One region of the Streptomyces sp. NPDC086080 genome, then DNA from elsewhere that is predicted to be linked to it. Evidence: riboswitches for the same ligand, from Rfam matches in the RefSeq annotation. Region 1 holds a riboswitch; the other holds the start of a gene.
The links. A riboswitch is a leader RNA that binds a small molecule or an ion and turns the genes downstream of it on or off. The one in region 1 is predicted to bind S-adenosylmethionine.
Positions count from the first base shown of each region.

Region 2: it holds a riboswitch for S-adenosylmethionine, as region 1 does, so the genes downstream of both, thrC (threonine synthase) here and ACIF9R_RS31840 (aminotransferase class V-fold PLP-dependent enzyme) in region 1, are expected to answer to the same signal.

Region 1 is NZ_JBITRU010000036.1:52,578-60,015, forward strand. Features, by position in the region: gene ACIF9R_RS31825 (Rieske 2Fe-2S domain-containing protein) at 1-337, shown strand, start outside; gene ACIF9R_RS31830 (cytochrome bc complex cytochrome b subunit) at 334-1,971, shown strand; gene trpD (anthranilate phosphoribosyltransferase) at 2,128-3,192, shown strand; SAM riboswitch class IV at 3,590-3,706, shown strand; gene ACIF9R_RS31840 (aminotransferase class V-fold PLP-dependent enzyme) at 3,871-5,244, shown strand; gene ACIF9R_RS31845 (Lrp/AsnC family transcriptional regulator) at 5,429-5,710, opposite strand; gene ACIF9R_RS31850 (rhomboid family intramembrane serine protease) at 5,707-6,441, opposite strand; gene ACIF9R_RS31855 (hypothetical protein) at 6,600-6,839, shown strand; gene ACIF9R_RS31860 (NYN domain-containing protein) at 6,943-7,438, shown strand, end outside.
Region 2 is NZ_JBITRU010000005.1:127,267-134,704, forward strand. Features, by position in the region: gene ACIF9R_RS08435 (trehalose-6-phosphate synthase) at 108-1,526, opposite strand; gene ACIF9R_RS08440 (glucosyl-3-phosphoglycerate synthase) at 1,607-2,578, opposite strand; SAM riboswitch class I at 2,715-2,862, shown strand; gene thrC (threonine synthase) at 2,881-4,179, shown strand; gene ACIF9R_RS08450 (MoaD/ThiS family protein) at 4,287-4,562, shown strand; gene ACIF9R_RS08455 (cold-shock protein) at 5,007-5,210, shown strand; gene groL (chaperonin GroEL) at 5,571-7,193, shown strand; gene ACIF9R_RS08465 (hypothetical protein) at 7,285-7,438, opposite strand, start outside.

The DNA of each region.
Region 1 (7,438 bases):
CGAGATCGCCAAGGCAGCCCTGATGCTGGTCCGCATCCAGCCGGACGACATCAAGGACAAGCAGGCCCTGGAGTGGTCGCACGAGGGGATCCTCGCCTACTCGAAGATCTGCACCCACGTCGGTTGCCCGATCTCCCTGTACGAGCAGCAGACGCATCACGCGCTGTGCCCCTGTCACCAGTCCACCTTCGACCTCTCCGACGGTGCCAAGGTGATCTTCGGTCCCGCCGGTCACGCCCTGCCGCAGCTGCGCATCGGCGTGAACGACGAGGGCTACCTCGAAGCGCTCGGCGACTTCGACGAGCCCGTCGGTCCTGCCTTCTGGGAGCGCGGATGAGTACTGCAACGACCCCCGAGTCCCGCTCGCGCGGGAAGGCACCGGCCGGCGAAAAGGTCGCCGACTGGGCCGACGGCCGGCTGGGGATCTACTCCCTGGCCAAGGCCAACATGCGGAAGATCTTCCCCGACCACTGGTCGTTCATGCTGGGTGAGATCTGCCTCTACAGCTTCATCATCATCATCCTCACGGGTGTGTACCTGACGCTGTTCTTCCACCCGTCGATGAACGAGGTGGAGTACCACGGCTCGTACGTGCCCATGCAGGGCCAGCTGATGAGTGAGGCCTACAAGTCGACGCTGGACATCAGCTTCGACGTCCGTGGCGGTCTGCTGATCCGGCAGATCCACCACTGGGCCGCGCTGGTCTTCCTGGCCGGCATGTTCGTGCACATGATGCGCGTGTTCTTCACCGGCGCGTTCCGCAAGCCGCGTGAGATCAACTGGCTGTTCGGCTTCCTGCTGTTCGTCCTCGGCATGTTCACCGGTTTCACCGGTTACTCGCTCCCGGACGACCTGCTCTCCGGCACCGGTATCCGCTTCATGGAGGGCGCGGTCCTGTCCGTGCCGATCGTCGGCACGTACCTGTCGTTCTTCCTCTTCGGCGGCGAGTTCCCCGGGGACGACTTCGTCGCCCGGTTCTTCTCGGTCCACGTCCTGCTGTTGCCGGGCATCATGCTCGGGCTCGTGGTGGCCCACCTGATCCTGGTCTTCTACCACAAGCACACGCAGTTCGCGGGCCCCGGCAAGACCAACAAGAACGTCGTGGGCATGCCGCTGCTGCCGGTGTACATGGCCAAGGCCGGAGGCTTCTTCTTCCTGGTCTTCGGTGTGCTCGCGGTCGTCTCCGCGATCGCCACGATCAACCCCATCTGGAACATCGGCCCCTACCGGCCGGACATGGTCTCCACCGGCGCCCAGCCGGACTGGTACATGGGCTTCTCCGAGGGCCTGATCCGTGTCATGCCGGGCTGGGAGATCAACTTCTGGGGTCACACGCTCGTCCTGGGTGTGTTCATCCCGCTGCTGATCTTCCCGCTGGTCCTGGTGGCCATCGCGGTGTACCCGTTCATCGAGTCCTGGGTCACCGGCGACAAGCGCGAGCACCACATCCTGGACCGCCCGCGCAACGCCCCGACGCGGACCGCCTTCGGCGTCGCCTGGATCACGCTGTACTTCGTGCTCCTCGTCGGTGGTGGCAACGACCTGTGGGCCACCCACTTCCACCTGTCGATCAACGCCATCACCTGGTTCGTACGGATCGCGTTCTTCGTCGCGCCGGTCGTGGCGTTCATCGTCACCAAGCGGATCTGCCTCGGCCTCCAGCGCCGGGACAAGGACAAGGTGCTGCACGGCCGTGAGTCGGGCATCATCAAGCGTCTGCCGCACGGCGAGTTCATCGAGGTCCACGAGCCGCTCAGCCAGGAGCAGCTGCACACCCTCACCGCGCACGAGCAGTACAAGCCGCTCGAGCTCGGCCCGGAGGTCGACGAGAACGGCGTCCGGCGCAAGGTGAAGATGAGCGAGAAGCTGCGCGCCAAGCTCAGCAAGGGGTACTACGGCGGGGAATCCCAGATTCCGAAGGCGACCGTCGAGGAGTACAAGGAGATCTCGAGCGGCCACGGCCACCACTGATCACCTTCAGCGCACCACCCCAGTCGCCACACGACGGCGAAGGGCCCCCGTCCGTTCTGCGGACGGGGGCCCTTCGCCGTCCCCGGAGCTGGATAGGGTGGAGCCCGGGACCGCGTCCGGTATCCCGGGACTCTTCTACGACCATCAGGAGCGGCCATGAGCGCTGTGACCCCCGCTGGAGGCGACACCGCGGCGGGCCGCTCCTGGCCCGCCGTGCTGAACGGACTGCTGGACGGCCGGGACCTGTCCGCCGACGACACCGCCTGGGCGATGGACCTGATCATGCGTGGCGAGGCGACCGACGCGCAGATCGCCGGCTTCGCGGTCGCCCTGCGGGCCAAGGGCGAGACCGTCGACGAGATCACCGGCTGTGTACGCGCCATGTACGACCACGCCCATGTGATCGAGGTGCCGGGCGCGACCGTCGACATCGTCGGCACCGGCGGCGACGGCGCCAAGACGGTGAACATCTCCACGATGTCCTCGATCGTCGTGGCCGGCACGGGCGCGAAGGTCGTCAAGCACGGCAACCGGGCCGCCTCCTCCGCGTCCGGCGCCTCCGACGTCCTGGAGAAGCTCGGCGTCAATCTGGAGCTGACCCCGCGCCGGGTCGCCGAGGTCGCCGAGGAGGCCGGGATCACCTTCTGCTTCGCGGTGAAGTTCCACCCGGCGCTGCGCCATGTGGCCGCCGCGCGCGGCCAGCTGGGCATCCGCACGGTGTTCAACTTCCTCGGCCCGTTGGCCAACCCGGCCCAGGTCAAGGCCCAGGCGGTCGGGGTCGCCGACCCCCGGATGGCGCCCATCATGGCCGGGGTCTTCGCCGGGCGCGGCCACTCCTCGCTGGTGTTCCGCGGCGACGACGGCCTGGACGAGCTGACCACCACCGCCACCTCCAGGGTGTGGGTGGTCCGCGACGGCAAGGTCGACGAGCAGACCTTCGACCCGCGCGAGGTGGGCATCGAGCTGGTGCCCGTGGAGGCCCTGCGTGGCGCCGACGCCTCCTACAACGCGGAGGTCGCCCGTCGGCTGCTGGACGGAGAACGGGGCCCGGTACGGGACGCGGTGCTGCTGAACGCGGCGGCCGCGCTGGTGGCCCTGGAGCCCTGCTCCGGCACCCTGACGGAGCAGCTCCGCGCCGGGATGGCGAAGGCGGCCGAGGCGATCGACTCGGGCGGCGCGAAGCGGGTCCTGGAGCGCTGGGTGGCGGTCAGTAACGCGTAGCCCTTGCCGGGGGTGCGGGGCGCGGCGGGGTGCGTGTTGGTTTCGGCGGGCGCGCCGGGGGTCCCGGAGCCCGGCTCCGGCAGCCTGACGGGACAGCTGCGCGCCGGGCTGGCTAGGACGGCCGGGGCGGTCGAGCCGGGGGTCGGCAGGCGGGTCGTGGGGTGTTGGGTGGCGGTCGGTGACGCGTAGCGCCCACCGAGGGTGCGGCGCGGTGCGGTGGGTGGGAGCGACCGCGACGCGCACGGGCGGTACCAGGGCGGTGGATGGGGCCGGGCGTTCACCGGGACGGGTCACTTCGGTCGACCCGCGGAGCGGACCCTGCCGCCCCGAGCGGGGAAGTCCCGTAATCCGGACACGGGTTGCGGGGCGTCGATCACTTCGCATAGCGTCCTCCCCAGGTCATGAGTGACAGCCATAAGGCCCCGGCCGGCTGTCCGGCAACCCTCCGTCCGTGGCGGGGTGCCCCGGGTGAAGACCAGGCCGTAGGCAGCGAGGTCTACGGCAAGCGCGGACCCCTCGTACACCAGGGGTCCTGGTCGTCGAGGAGCCTTCTGTGAGCCAGCGAATGTTCTAGGGCCGCCGAGCCCCGCCTCCGCGCACCCTCATTCCCTTCACCTTCCGCGCTCGAGCGCCGTCCGCTCGCGCGGGAGTTCCGCCTGTCTCACCGGGAGTTCCGCCATGTCCGTTTCCACCCTTGCCGTCGCCCCGTCCGTCCTGGCCCCGCTGCCCGTACTGGGCCGGGACGTCACCGTCCCCCTCGTCACCGGTGGCGAGGTCACCTACGCCGCCCTCGACTACGCCGCCAGCGCCCCCGCCCTCCAGCGGGTGTGGGACGACGTGGCCGCGTACGCGCCGTACTACGGCAGTGTCCACCGGGGCGCCGGGTACCTCTCCCAGCTCTCCACCGAGCTGTTCGAGAACGCCCGCCGCACCGTCGCCGGGTTCCTGGACTGCCGCACCGACGACCAGGTGGTCTTCACCCGGTCCACCACCGACTCACTCAACCTGCTCGCCGCCGCGCTCCCCGACGGCTGTGAGGTCTTCGTCTTCGAGACCGAGCACCACGCCTCCCTGCTGCCCTGGCGGGCCGCCCGCGTCACCTGCCTCGACGCCCCCGACAGCCCCGGCCAGGCCGTGACGACCCTGGAACGCGCCCTCGCCGGGCGCGCCCCGTACGGCCCGGCCCTGGTCTGTGTCACCGGCGCCTCCAACGTCACCGGCGAGCTGTGGCCCGTCCGGGAACTCGCCGCCGCCGCGCACGCGCACGGCGCCCGCATCGTGCTGGACGCCGCGCAGCTCGCCCCGCATCACGCGGTGAGCGTGCGCGACCTGGACGTCGACTGGGTGGCCTTCTCCGGTCACAAGCTGTACGCCCCCTTCGGCTCCGGTGTGCTGGCCGGCCGGTCCGACTGGCTGCGTGCGGCCGAGCCCTACCTCGCGGGCGGTGGCGCCAGCCGGAAGGTCACCCGGGGCGCGGACGGGGGAGTGGACGTGGAGTGGCACGACGGCGTCGCCCGTCACGAGGCGGGATCGCCCAACGTCATCGGCGCCCATGCCATCGCCTCCGCCTGCGAGGCGCTCACCGAGGCCGGCTTCGAGGCGCTGGCCGCGCGGGAGGAGGCGCTGGTCCGCGCGGTGCGGGAGGGGCTCGCCGACGTTCCCGAGGTGCGGTTCCTGTCGCTGTTCGGGGACGACGCCCCGCGCGTCGGTGTGCTGTCCTTCGTCGTCGAGGGCTGGAACAGCTCCCACCTCGCCGCCGCGCTGTCCGCCGAGTACGGCATCGGTGTACGTGACGGGCTGTTCTGCGCCCACCCGCTGGTGCGCAGGCTGCTCGGGGGCGAGCGGGGGGCCGCGGGGGAGTGCGGGGCGCCGGACGCGGCCGCCGGCGGGAAGTCCCTCAGCGCCATCCGTGTCAGCTTCGGTGCCGGTACGCCCGACGAGCACGTGGAGCGTTTCGTACGGGCGGTGCGTGAACTCGTCCGCGACGGGGCCCGCTGGACCTACCGCACGCAGGACGGCCGCTGCGTCCCGGACGCCCCGGCCCGGGGATGACGGTCTTCGCCCCCGCCGCCCCTTCCCGTCCCAAAACTGGGGCTCCGCCCCAGACCCCGCTCCTCAAACGCCGGAGGGGCTGCCATGAGCCCCTCCGGCGTTTGAGGAGCGGGGGTCCGGGGGCAGCGCCCCCGGGGACGGGACTGGGAAGGGGCGGCGGGGGCGAGACCCCCCGGCGGAGTGCCTAGCTGTCCAGGCCGATGGCGAACGCCGCCTCCAGGTCGTGCTGCGAGTACGTGCGGAACGCCACATGCGTGTCCGTGCCCTCCACACCCGGGATCTTGCTGATCCGGCCCGGGATGACCTCCGCCAGGTCCTCGTGCGCCCGGACCCGCACCATGGCGATCAGATCGTAGGTACCGGTGACGGAGAAGACCTCGCTGACGCTCTCCAGCGCGGCGATCTGTTCCGCGATCTCGGGGATACGGTCCACGCTGGTCTTGATGAGGACGATCGCGGTGATCACGGCTGGTTCTCTCCCTCGGGGGCCGGAGCTGGGGCGGACTTCACTGTAGTCGCCCTGCCGCGACACACCCACGCGTAGCCGAAGCCGAGACCGAACCCCAGCAGGTGCGCCAGGTGGGCCACCTCCGGCCCGTCGGCCGCCTGCCCCGCCGCCGCCCACTGCAGCGCCGCCCAGAACGGCAGCACCACCCACGCCGGCAGGCGTACCGGCAGGAAGAACAGGAACGGCAGAAGACTGGTCACCCGGGCCCGGGGGAACAGGAAGAGGAATGCGCCGAGGACCGCCGAGATCGCCCCGGAGGCGCCGATCAGGGCCCGCTCGGAATCCGCCCCGGCCGCCGCGTACCCGAGCAGCGCCAGGTAGCCGCAGCCGACGTAGCAGAGGACGAACCGCCACCGGCCCATCCGTGCCTCGGTCATCGCCCCGAACACATGGAGGAACAGCATGTTGCCAAGCAGATGCACCCAGCCGCCGTGCACGAAGAGCGCCGTGGCGGGGGTGAGGGCGGCCCCGGGGGACCCTTCGAACAGGTCTGCGGGGATCACGCCCCAGCGCCGGAAGTAGGCGCTCTGCGCGGCGAGCAGTTCCTCCCCGGAACCGTGCACCGGGTTGAGCCCCGAGGCCGGCCCGGTCAGGAAGGCCAGGCAGCACAGCACGGCGAGGGAGTGGGTCACCGGTGCGGAGGGGCCCCGGACCGCCGCGGCGACCGACGCGCTCCAGTTGCGGATCATGGACACAGAGCATGACGCAACCGGACGTAACCATGCATACCGCCTCGCCGCCGTGGACGGGCGGGCGGCGGGGACCCGGCAGGCCGTAGGGTTACGTGCCATGACGCGCCGGTGAGCCCGGTGTGTCCAGGACACTGGAAGGAAGGCGAACAGCCACGATGACGGTTCCTCTGCCGACGGCCGCGACGCGGTGGCGCTGCACCCTGTGCGGCAATCTCACCCGCTTCGACGTGACCCGCTCGTCGAAGGTCGTCGAGTACGTCCACCTCGACCTGGCCGGAGAGCCCAGGGTCGAGGAGCGCGAGGTGCTCGATGAGACGATCGAGTCGGTGCGGTGCCGCTGGTGCAACGCCGTGGACCAGGTGGAACTCGTGGACAGGCCGGGCGCCGGCTCCTGAAGCGAAGGGGGTCCCTCCCGCTCGAGCGAAGCCGAGAGTGGGGGAGGGCCCCGCTGACGGCGACCCCGCACCGGGGCCGCGCACAGGTATTGGGGTGTGACGGATGGTGGAGACCACGGGCGGGGGGCCGCAGGACGGCGCCGCCGAGGTGCTCGACCGTCCGCTGCCCGACGGCGTGCGCCGCCGGGTCGTCCAGATCGTCGCCGACGGCTTCGGCGGGCTCACGGTCACCGAGCTGCCCGCCCAGCTCAGGCAGTACGCCCGGTTCGCGCCGAACCGCCGCGCCAAGTTCGCCGGCAACGCGATGGCGGCGTCGCTGGAGACCGATCCGCTGTTCCGGCAGCGGATCGGGGAGAAGCTCAGAGAGGCCCAGCCGGAACTGACCGGCGCCCTCGACTCCGGCTCCCCGCCCCCGGCCGCGGACCCGCTCGACGTGGCGGCCGCGGCCTATGTACTCCGCCCGGTCGGCTGGGTCAAACTGGTGACCGCCGCCGGCGAGGAGGCCCAGCGCGCCGACGCCGAGCGCGTCGACGAGGAGAACCGCGCCGAGCTGGAACGGATGCGCGCCGAACTCGCCCGGGCCCGCGAGCAGGTCAAGG
Region 2 (7,438 bases), on a different contig from region 1:
GGGCGGCCGGGGCCCGGCTCCTCGGACGTTCGGTTGGTCCGGGAATCGGCGTGCCGGGGCAGTGCCGTCGCCGGTGCCGCCGGGTGTTCGGTGTGGTCGGGGGACGGTCAGGTGGAAGGCCGCATGGCGCGCAGCGCGGTCAGCTGGTCCAGGAACCAGCGGGCCGGGGGGAGTGCCGTCGCCGACGCCGCCAGGCGCTTGGTGCGCTCGGTGCGCTCGTCCGGGTTCATGGTCAGGGCCTCGTGCAGGGCGCCGGCCGTCTCGACGACGTCGTACGGGTTGACCGTGATCGCGTCCTCGCCCAGTTCCTCGTGGGCGCCCGCCTCCCGCGACAGCACCAGCGCGCAGCCCGCTTCGGAGACGACCGGGACCTCCTTGGCGACCAGGTTCATGCCGTCGCGGATGGGGTTGACCAGGGCCACGTCCGCCAGCCGGTACGCGGCGAGCGAGCGCGCGAAGTCGTCCCTGACGTGCAGGACGACCGGCCGCCAGCCGGGTGTGCCGTGCCGCTCGTTGATCTCCTCCGCGACCTTCTGGACCTCGGCCGTGTAGTCGCGGTACACGGCGAGGTCCTGCCGGGAGGGGTAGGCGAAGGCGACATGCACCACCCGCTCGTGCCACTCGGGGCGGTCGTCCAGGAGCTGCCGGTACGCCAGCAGGCCGCGCACGATGTTCTTCGACAGCTCGGTGCGGTCCACCCGGACGATCGCCCGGCGCGGGTGGCCGTCGGGTGCCGTGCCGATCTCCTCCCGCAGTACCGCGATCCGTTCCTCGACGTCCGCCTCGCGGGCGCGGGCGCGCAGGAAGTCCGCATCCGCGCCGAGACCGTGCACCCCGACCTCCGTGTGCCCGGGCCCGTCCGTGAACCGTTCGCAGCACGCGGTGAACGCGTCCGCCCAGCGGTGGGTGAGGAAGCCGAGCCGGTCGGCGCCCAGCATGCCGCCCAGCACCTGCCGTGCGATGTCGTCGGGCAGCATCGCGAAGTACTCCGGCGGGGCCCACGGCGTGTGCGAGAAGTGCCCGATGCGCAGGTCGGGGCGGAGCTCGCGGAGCATCCGGGGGACGAGGGTCAGGTGGTAGTCCTGTACCAGGACCGCCGCGCCCGGCGCCGCCTCCTCGGCCAGTGCCTCGGCGAACGCGCGGTTGTAGCTCTCGTACGAGGCCCACTGGCGGCGGAACTCCGCGTCGAAGACCGGCTCCACCGGGGTCTGGTACAGCATGTGGTGCACGAACCACAGCACCGAGTTGGCGATCCCGTTGTACGCGTCCGCGTGGACGTCCGCCGGGATGTCCAGCATCCGCACGCCGTCCTCGCCGGCTCCGCGCCGTACGGCCTCGCGGTCGCCGTCGGACAGCGCCGAGCAGACCCACAGCGCGCCGGCCTCCGGCCCGATCGCCGACAGTCCGGACACCAGCCCGCCACCGCCCCGCTTCGCCCGCAGCGACCCGTCGTCCAGAACCTCGTACGAGACCGGCCCCCGATTGGAGGCGACCAGCACCTGAGCAGCACCGAAGCTTGAAGCCATACGCCACAACCTAGCCCGGCCCCCGGAACCTCAAACGTGTCTTCGCGCACCACGGCGGCGATTCGGTCACGCGCCGTGGGTCAGGCCACCCGCCGCTCCTGGTACTCCGCGATGTCCGCCATCGGGGGGCGTTCCTCCGTGTCGACGGAGTAGGTACGGGGTTCGAAGGTGGCACCCGTGCGTTCGAACTGGGTGAGCGACGGCCGGATCAGGTGGCCGCGGGCCAGCCGCAGCTGGGCGGTGCGGTAGATCGCGGCGGCCATCCGGCCGAGGGCCTGGCCGTCCTGGTGCCGGTGCTTGCGCACCCCGACGTCGACCTGGGCCAGCGCGTCCAGGCCCACCAGGTGCAGGGCGTCGACCAGCATGCCGAGCTCGACGCCGTACCCGACGGGGAAGGGGAGCTGTTCGAGGAGGGAGCGGCGGGCCGCGTACTCGCCGCCGAGCGGCTGGACGAAACCGGCCAGCTGGGGCCAGTGCATGTTCAGCAGCGGGCGGGCCATCAGCTCCGTGACCCGGCCGCCCTGCCCGGCGGCGATCGCGCCCGGGGCGTGTCCGTCGGACATCGTGAGGGGACGGTCGTACATCGCCTTGACCAGGTGGACGTCCGGCTCGGTCAGCAGCGGGCCGACGATGCCGGAGACGAAGTCGGAGGAGAACTCCCTGAGGTCCGCGTCGACGAAGCACACGATGTCGCCCCGGGTGACCAGCAGCGACCGCCACAGCACCTCGCCCTTGCCGGGCACCGCCGGTATCCGGGGCAGGACCGCGTCCCGGTGCACCACCGTCGCGCCCGCCGCCGCGGCCGCCTCGGCCGTGCGGTCGGTCGAACCCGAGTCGATCACCACGACCTCGTCGACCAGCGGGACCTGGAGCATCAGGTCGTGCCGGATCGCCGACACGATGGCGCCGACCGTCGCCTCCTCGTTCAGCGCGGGCAGGACCACGCTCACCGTCTGCCCCGTGGCACGTTTCGCCGCCAGGATCCGGTGGAGCGGGCGGTCCGCCACGGACCAGGAGCGGTCGGTCAGCCAGCGCTCGACTTCTTCCAGCACGCTCCCCGGCTCCTCACTGCCTGTGATCCATCTCGCGGTTCGGACGGACTGTCTCGACCCTCCGGGCCTCGGTTACAGTCTTGAACAACGCCGATGACCTTCGCATGCCGGGGTCGTCGAGCCCACAACTGAACACCGCTCATCCAGAGGGGCAGAGGGATACGGCCCGATGAAGCCCCGGCAACCCTCCAGTCGGTTCCTGTCACGCGGACGTGGCGAGGCTCCCGGCTAGGGAAGGTGCCAAATCCGTCTCACGGCGAGATGCGTCGTGAGGAAGATGAGGAGAAAGGGCCTCGCCTCACATGGCTGTGCAGACTGCTGAAGACACCCCCGGATCCGCCGCCGCGAACGCCGTCGACCTGGGCCCCGCCACCGCGCTCTCCTGTCGCGAATGCGGGCACCGCGTCCCCCTCGGCCCGGTCTTCGCCTGCGAGGAGTGTTTCGGCCCGCTGGAGATCGCCTACGACTTCTCGGCGTACGACACCGAAGAGCTCCGCAAGCGGATCGAAGCGGGACCCGCGAACATCTGGCGCTACGCCCCCCTGCTGCCCGTTCCGGCGGACGTGGCGACCAAGCCGAACATCAACCCCGGCTGGACCAAGCTCGTCCAGGCCGACAACCTCGCGCGGGAACTCGGCGTCGACCCCGGCAAGCTGTTCGTCAAGGACGACTCCGGCAACCCGACGCACTCCTTCAAGGACCGCGTCGTCGCCCAGGCCATCGAGGCCGCCCGCGCCTTCGGCTTCACCACCCTGTCCTGCTCCTCCACCGGGAACCTCGCCGGCGCGGTCGGTGCCGCCGCCGCCCGGGCCGGCTTCCGCTCCTGTGTGTTCATCCCGCACGACCTGGAGCAGGGCAAGGTCGTCATGGCCGCCGTCTACGGCGGTGAGCTCGTCGGCATCGAGGGCAACTACGACGACGTGAACCGTTTCTGCTCCGAGCTGATCGGCGACTCGGCCGGCGAAGGCTGGGGCTTCGTCAACGTCAACCTGCGGCCGTACTACGCGGAGGGGTCCAAGACCCTCGCGTACGAGATCTGCGAGCAGCTGGGATGGCGCCTCCCCGACCAGATCGTCATCCCGATCGCCTCCGGCTCGCAGCTCACGAAGATCGACAAGGGACTGCAGGAGCTGATCAAGCTCGGTCTCGTCGAGGACAAGCCGTACAAGATCTTCGGGGCGCAGGCGGAGGGCTGCTCGCCGGTCTCCACGGCGTACAAGGCCGGGCACGACGTCGTCCGTCCGCAGAAGCCGGACACGATCGCCAAGTCGCTGGCGATCGGGAACCCGGCGGACGGGCCGTACGTGCTGGACATCGCCCGGCGCACGGGTGGTGCGGTCGAGGACGTCAACGACGATCAGGTCGTCGACGCGATCAAGCTGCTGGCGCGGACCGAGGGGATCTTCGCGGAGACCGCAGGGGGTGTGACCGTGGGAGTCACCAGGAAGCTTCTCGAGAGCGGGGCGCTCGACCCGTCGCTGACCACGGTCGTGCTGAACACGGGGGACGGGCTCAAGACGCTGGACGCGGTGGCCGGCACCGGGATGACCGCGACCATTCGTCCCACCCTGGAGTCGTTCCGTGAGGCCGGGCTCGGCTGAGCCGTTCCGTCCCCGGCGCCGTCGTGGCCGCCCGCGCCCGCGCGGCGGAGCCGCATGTCCCTGCAGTCCCGCCCCCCCAGGGGCGTCACCTGACCGGAGGTTTTGTTGTGAGCGTCACTGTTCGGGTCCCGACCATCCTGCGTACCTACACCGGCGGCAAGGCCGAGGTGAGTGCCGAAGGCGCGACCCTCGCCGAGGTCGTCTCGGATCTGGAGAAGAACCACACCGGGATCGCCGCCCGGGTCCTGGACGACCAGGGCAAGCTGCGCCGGTTCGTCAACGTCTACGTCAATGACGACGACGTGCGGTTCGAGCAGGGGCTCGAGACGGCCACCCCGGACGGCGCATCCGTGTCGATCATCCCGGCGGTCGCCGGCGGCTGATCATTACCGTCGGTTCATTACCATCGGTCATCGCCGTTACCGAGGGTTGAGGACTTCGCCCCCTCCGTGAGAGATGCGGAGGGGGCAATTCCATGGGGTTGAGCGCGGTAGAGTTGGGGAACGCGCTCCCGATCCACTGATCGAGGACCGTGAATTCCTGCCGTACGCCCGACTGGATGTAGCCAAAGTGCGGGCGCCCTTCGCGGCATTTGCGACCTTTGTCCGGCCCGACTTGCCCTGAGATCGTGTGAATTCTCGCCAGATTCCGGACCGGTGTCGTCCAGATTTCTCGTCCGACTGACCTGTTGCAGACGGCAGTTGGGCAGATACATTCAGCCGCGGTCGACGCGTTCCGGCGCACGCCCCCAACCGTTGGGGGGTGAGGTCTGACCCGGATTCGCGAAGTGCGGATCTGTGCAAGGGCCAGTAATAGGGGAGTTAGGCATGGCTCAGGGCACCGTCAAGTGGTTCAACGCGGAGAAGGGGTACGGCTTCATCGCGGTCGACGGTGGTGCGGATGTTTTCGTCCACTACAGCGCGATTCAGATGGACGGCTACCGCACCCTCGAAGAAGGCCAGCGGGTCGAGTTCGAGATCTCGCAGGGTCAGAAGGGCCCGCAGGCCGACATGGTTCGTCTCAGCGCCTGAACGCGCTCACAACCAGCAAGCATCTTCTGCTGACGAAGGGCCCGCACCTCCCGGGGTGCGGGCCCTTCGCCGTGCCCGCACAGCGCCGGGGTGCCGGCCTTCGCCGTGCCCGCACAGCGCCGCGGCCGGTGTTCGCGCGCGGCTGAGCGCCCCGTGTACTCCCCATAGGCGCTTGCACTCGCATGGGTCGAGTGCTAATCATTGCGTTAGCACTCTGAAGGTGAGAGTGACAACGAAGGACCGGGTCGGTGAGGCCCGCGGACCGTGTGGGGCAAGGAACCACAGGGTCGGCGAGCCGTCCGTCGCGGGCGCGGGCGCGGTCCGAAGGAATCACCCCCAGTCCTGGAGGGACCACTTCACATGGCCAAGATCATCGCGTTCGACGAGGAGGCGCGGCGCGGCCTCGAGCGCGGCATGAACCAGCTCGCGGACGCCGTCAAGGTGACGCTCGGCCCCAAGGGCCGCAACGTCGTCCTCGAGAAGAAGTGGGGCGCTCCCACGATCACCAACGATGGTGTGTCCATCGCCAAGGAGATCGAGCTCGAGGACCCGTACGAGAAGATCGGCGCCGAGCTGGTCAAGGAAGTCGCCAAGAAGACGGACGACGTCGCCGGTGACGGTACGACCACCGCGACCGTTCTCGCCCAGGCCCTGGTCAAGGAGGGCCTGCGCAACGTAGCCGCCGGCGCCAACCCGATGGCCCTCAAGCGCGGCATCGAGAAGGCCGTCGAGGCCGTCTCCGGCGCCCTGCTCGAGCAGGCGAAGGATGTCGAGACCAAGGAGCAGATCGCCTCCACGGCCTCCATCTCCGCCGCCGACACCCAGATCGGCGAGCTCATCGCCGAGGCCATGGACAAGGTCGGCAAGGAAGGCGTCATCACCGTCGAGGAGTCCCAGACCTTCGGTCTTGAGCTGGAGCTCACCGAGGGTATGCGCTTCGACAAGGGCTACATCTCGGCGTACTTCGCCACCGACATGGAGCGTATGGAGGCCGTCCTCGACGACCCGTACATCCTGATCGCGAACTCCAAGATCTCCAACGTCAAGGACCTGCTCCCGCTGCTGGAGAAGGTCATGCAGGGCGGCAAGCCGCTGCTGATCATCGCCGAGGACGTCGAGGGCGAGGCCCTGTCGACCCTGGTGGTCAACAAGATCCGCGGCACCTTCAAGTCCGTCGCCGTCAAGGCCCCCGGCTTCGGCGACCGCCGCAAGGCCATGCTCGGCGACATCGCCATCCTCACGGGCGGCGAGGTCATCTCCGAGGAGGTCGGCCTCAAGCTGGAGAACGCGACGCTCGACCTGCTGGGCAAGGCCCGCAAGGTCGTCATCACCAAGGACGAGACCACCATCGTCGACGGTGCCGGCTCGGCCGACCAGGTCCAGGGCCGTGTCAACCAGATCCGCGCCGAGATCGACAACAGCGACTCGGACTACGACCGCGAGAAGCTGCAGGAGCGCCTGGCGAAGCTCGCCGGCGGTGTCGCGGTCATCAAGGCCGGTGCCGCCACCGAGGTGGAGCTCAAGGAGCGCAAGCACCGCATCGAGGACGCCGTGCGCAACGCCAAGGCGGCCGTCGAGGAGGGCATCGTCGCCGGTGGTGGCGTGGCCCTGCTGCAGGCCTCCCAGGTCTTCGACAAGCTGGAGCTCGAGGGTGACGAGGCGACCGGCGCCAACGCCGTGAAGCTCGCCCTGGAGGCCCCGCTGAAGCAGATCGCCGTCAACGGTGGTCTCGAGGGCGGCGTCGTCGTGGAGAAGGTCCGCAACCTCCAGGTCGGCCACGGTCTGAACGCCGCGACCGGTGAGTACGTCGACATGATCGCCGAGGGCATCATCGACCCGGCGAAGGTGACCCGTTCCGCTCTGCAGAACGCCGCCTCCATCGCCGCGCTGTTCCTCACCACCGAGGCCGTCATCGCCGACAAGCCGGAGAAGGCCGCGGCTCCGGCCGGCGGCGGCATGCCGGGCGGTGACATGGACTTCTGATCCCTCGAGGATCGGATCCGTCCGTAGCGTGACGAGGGCGGCACCCCCCTGCGCAGGGGGGTGCCGCCCTCGGGCGTTGCGGCGGGGTGGGTCAGAGGTTGCCCAGGGGTTCGATGTCGATTCTGACGGGCGTGCCCCACACGCGCAGTACCTCGTAGTCGGTGAACTCGTGCACGATCCGGTACGCCATGGCGGGCCGGGGCCCGCGCCGCTGTGCCACGATGAACAACTCGGCCTCGCGCCGG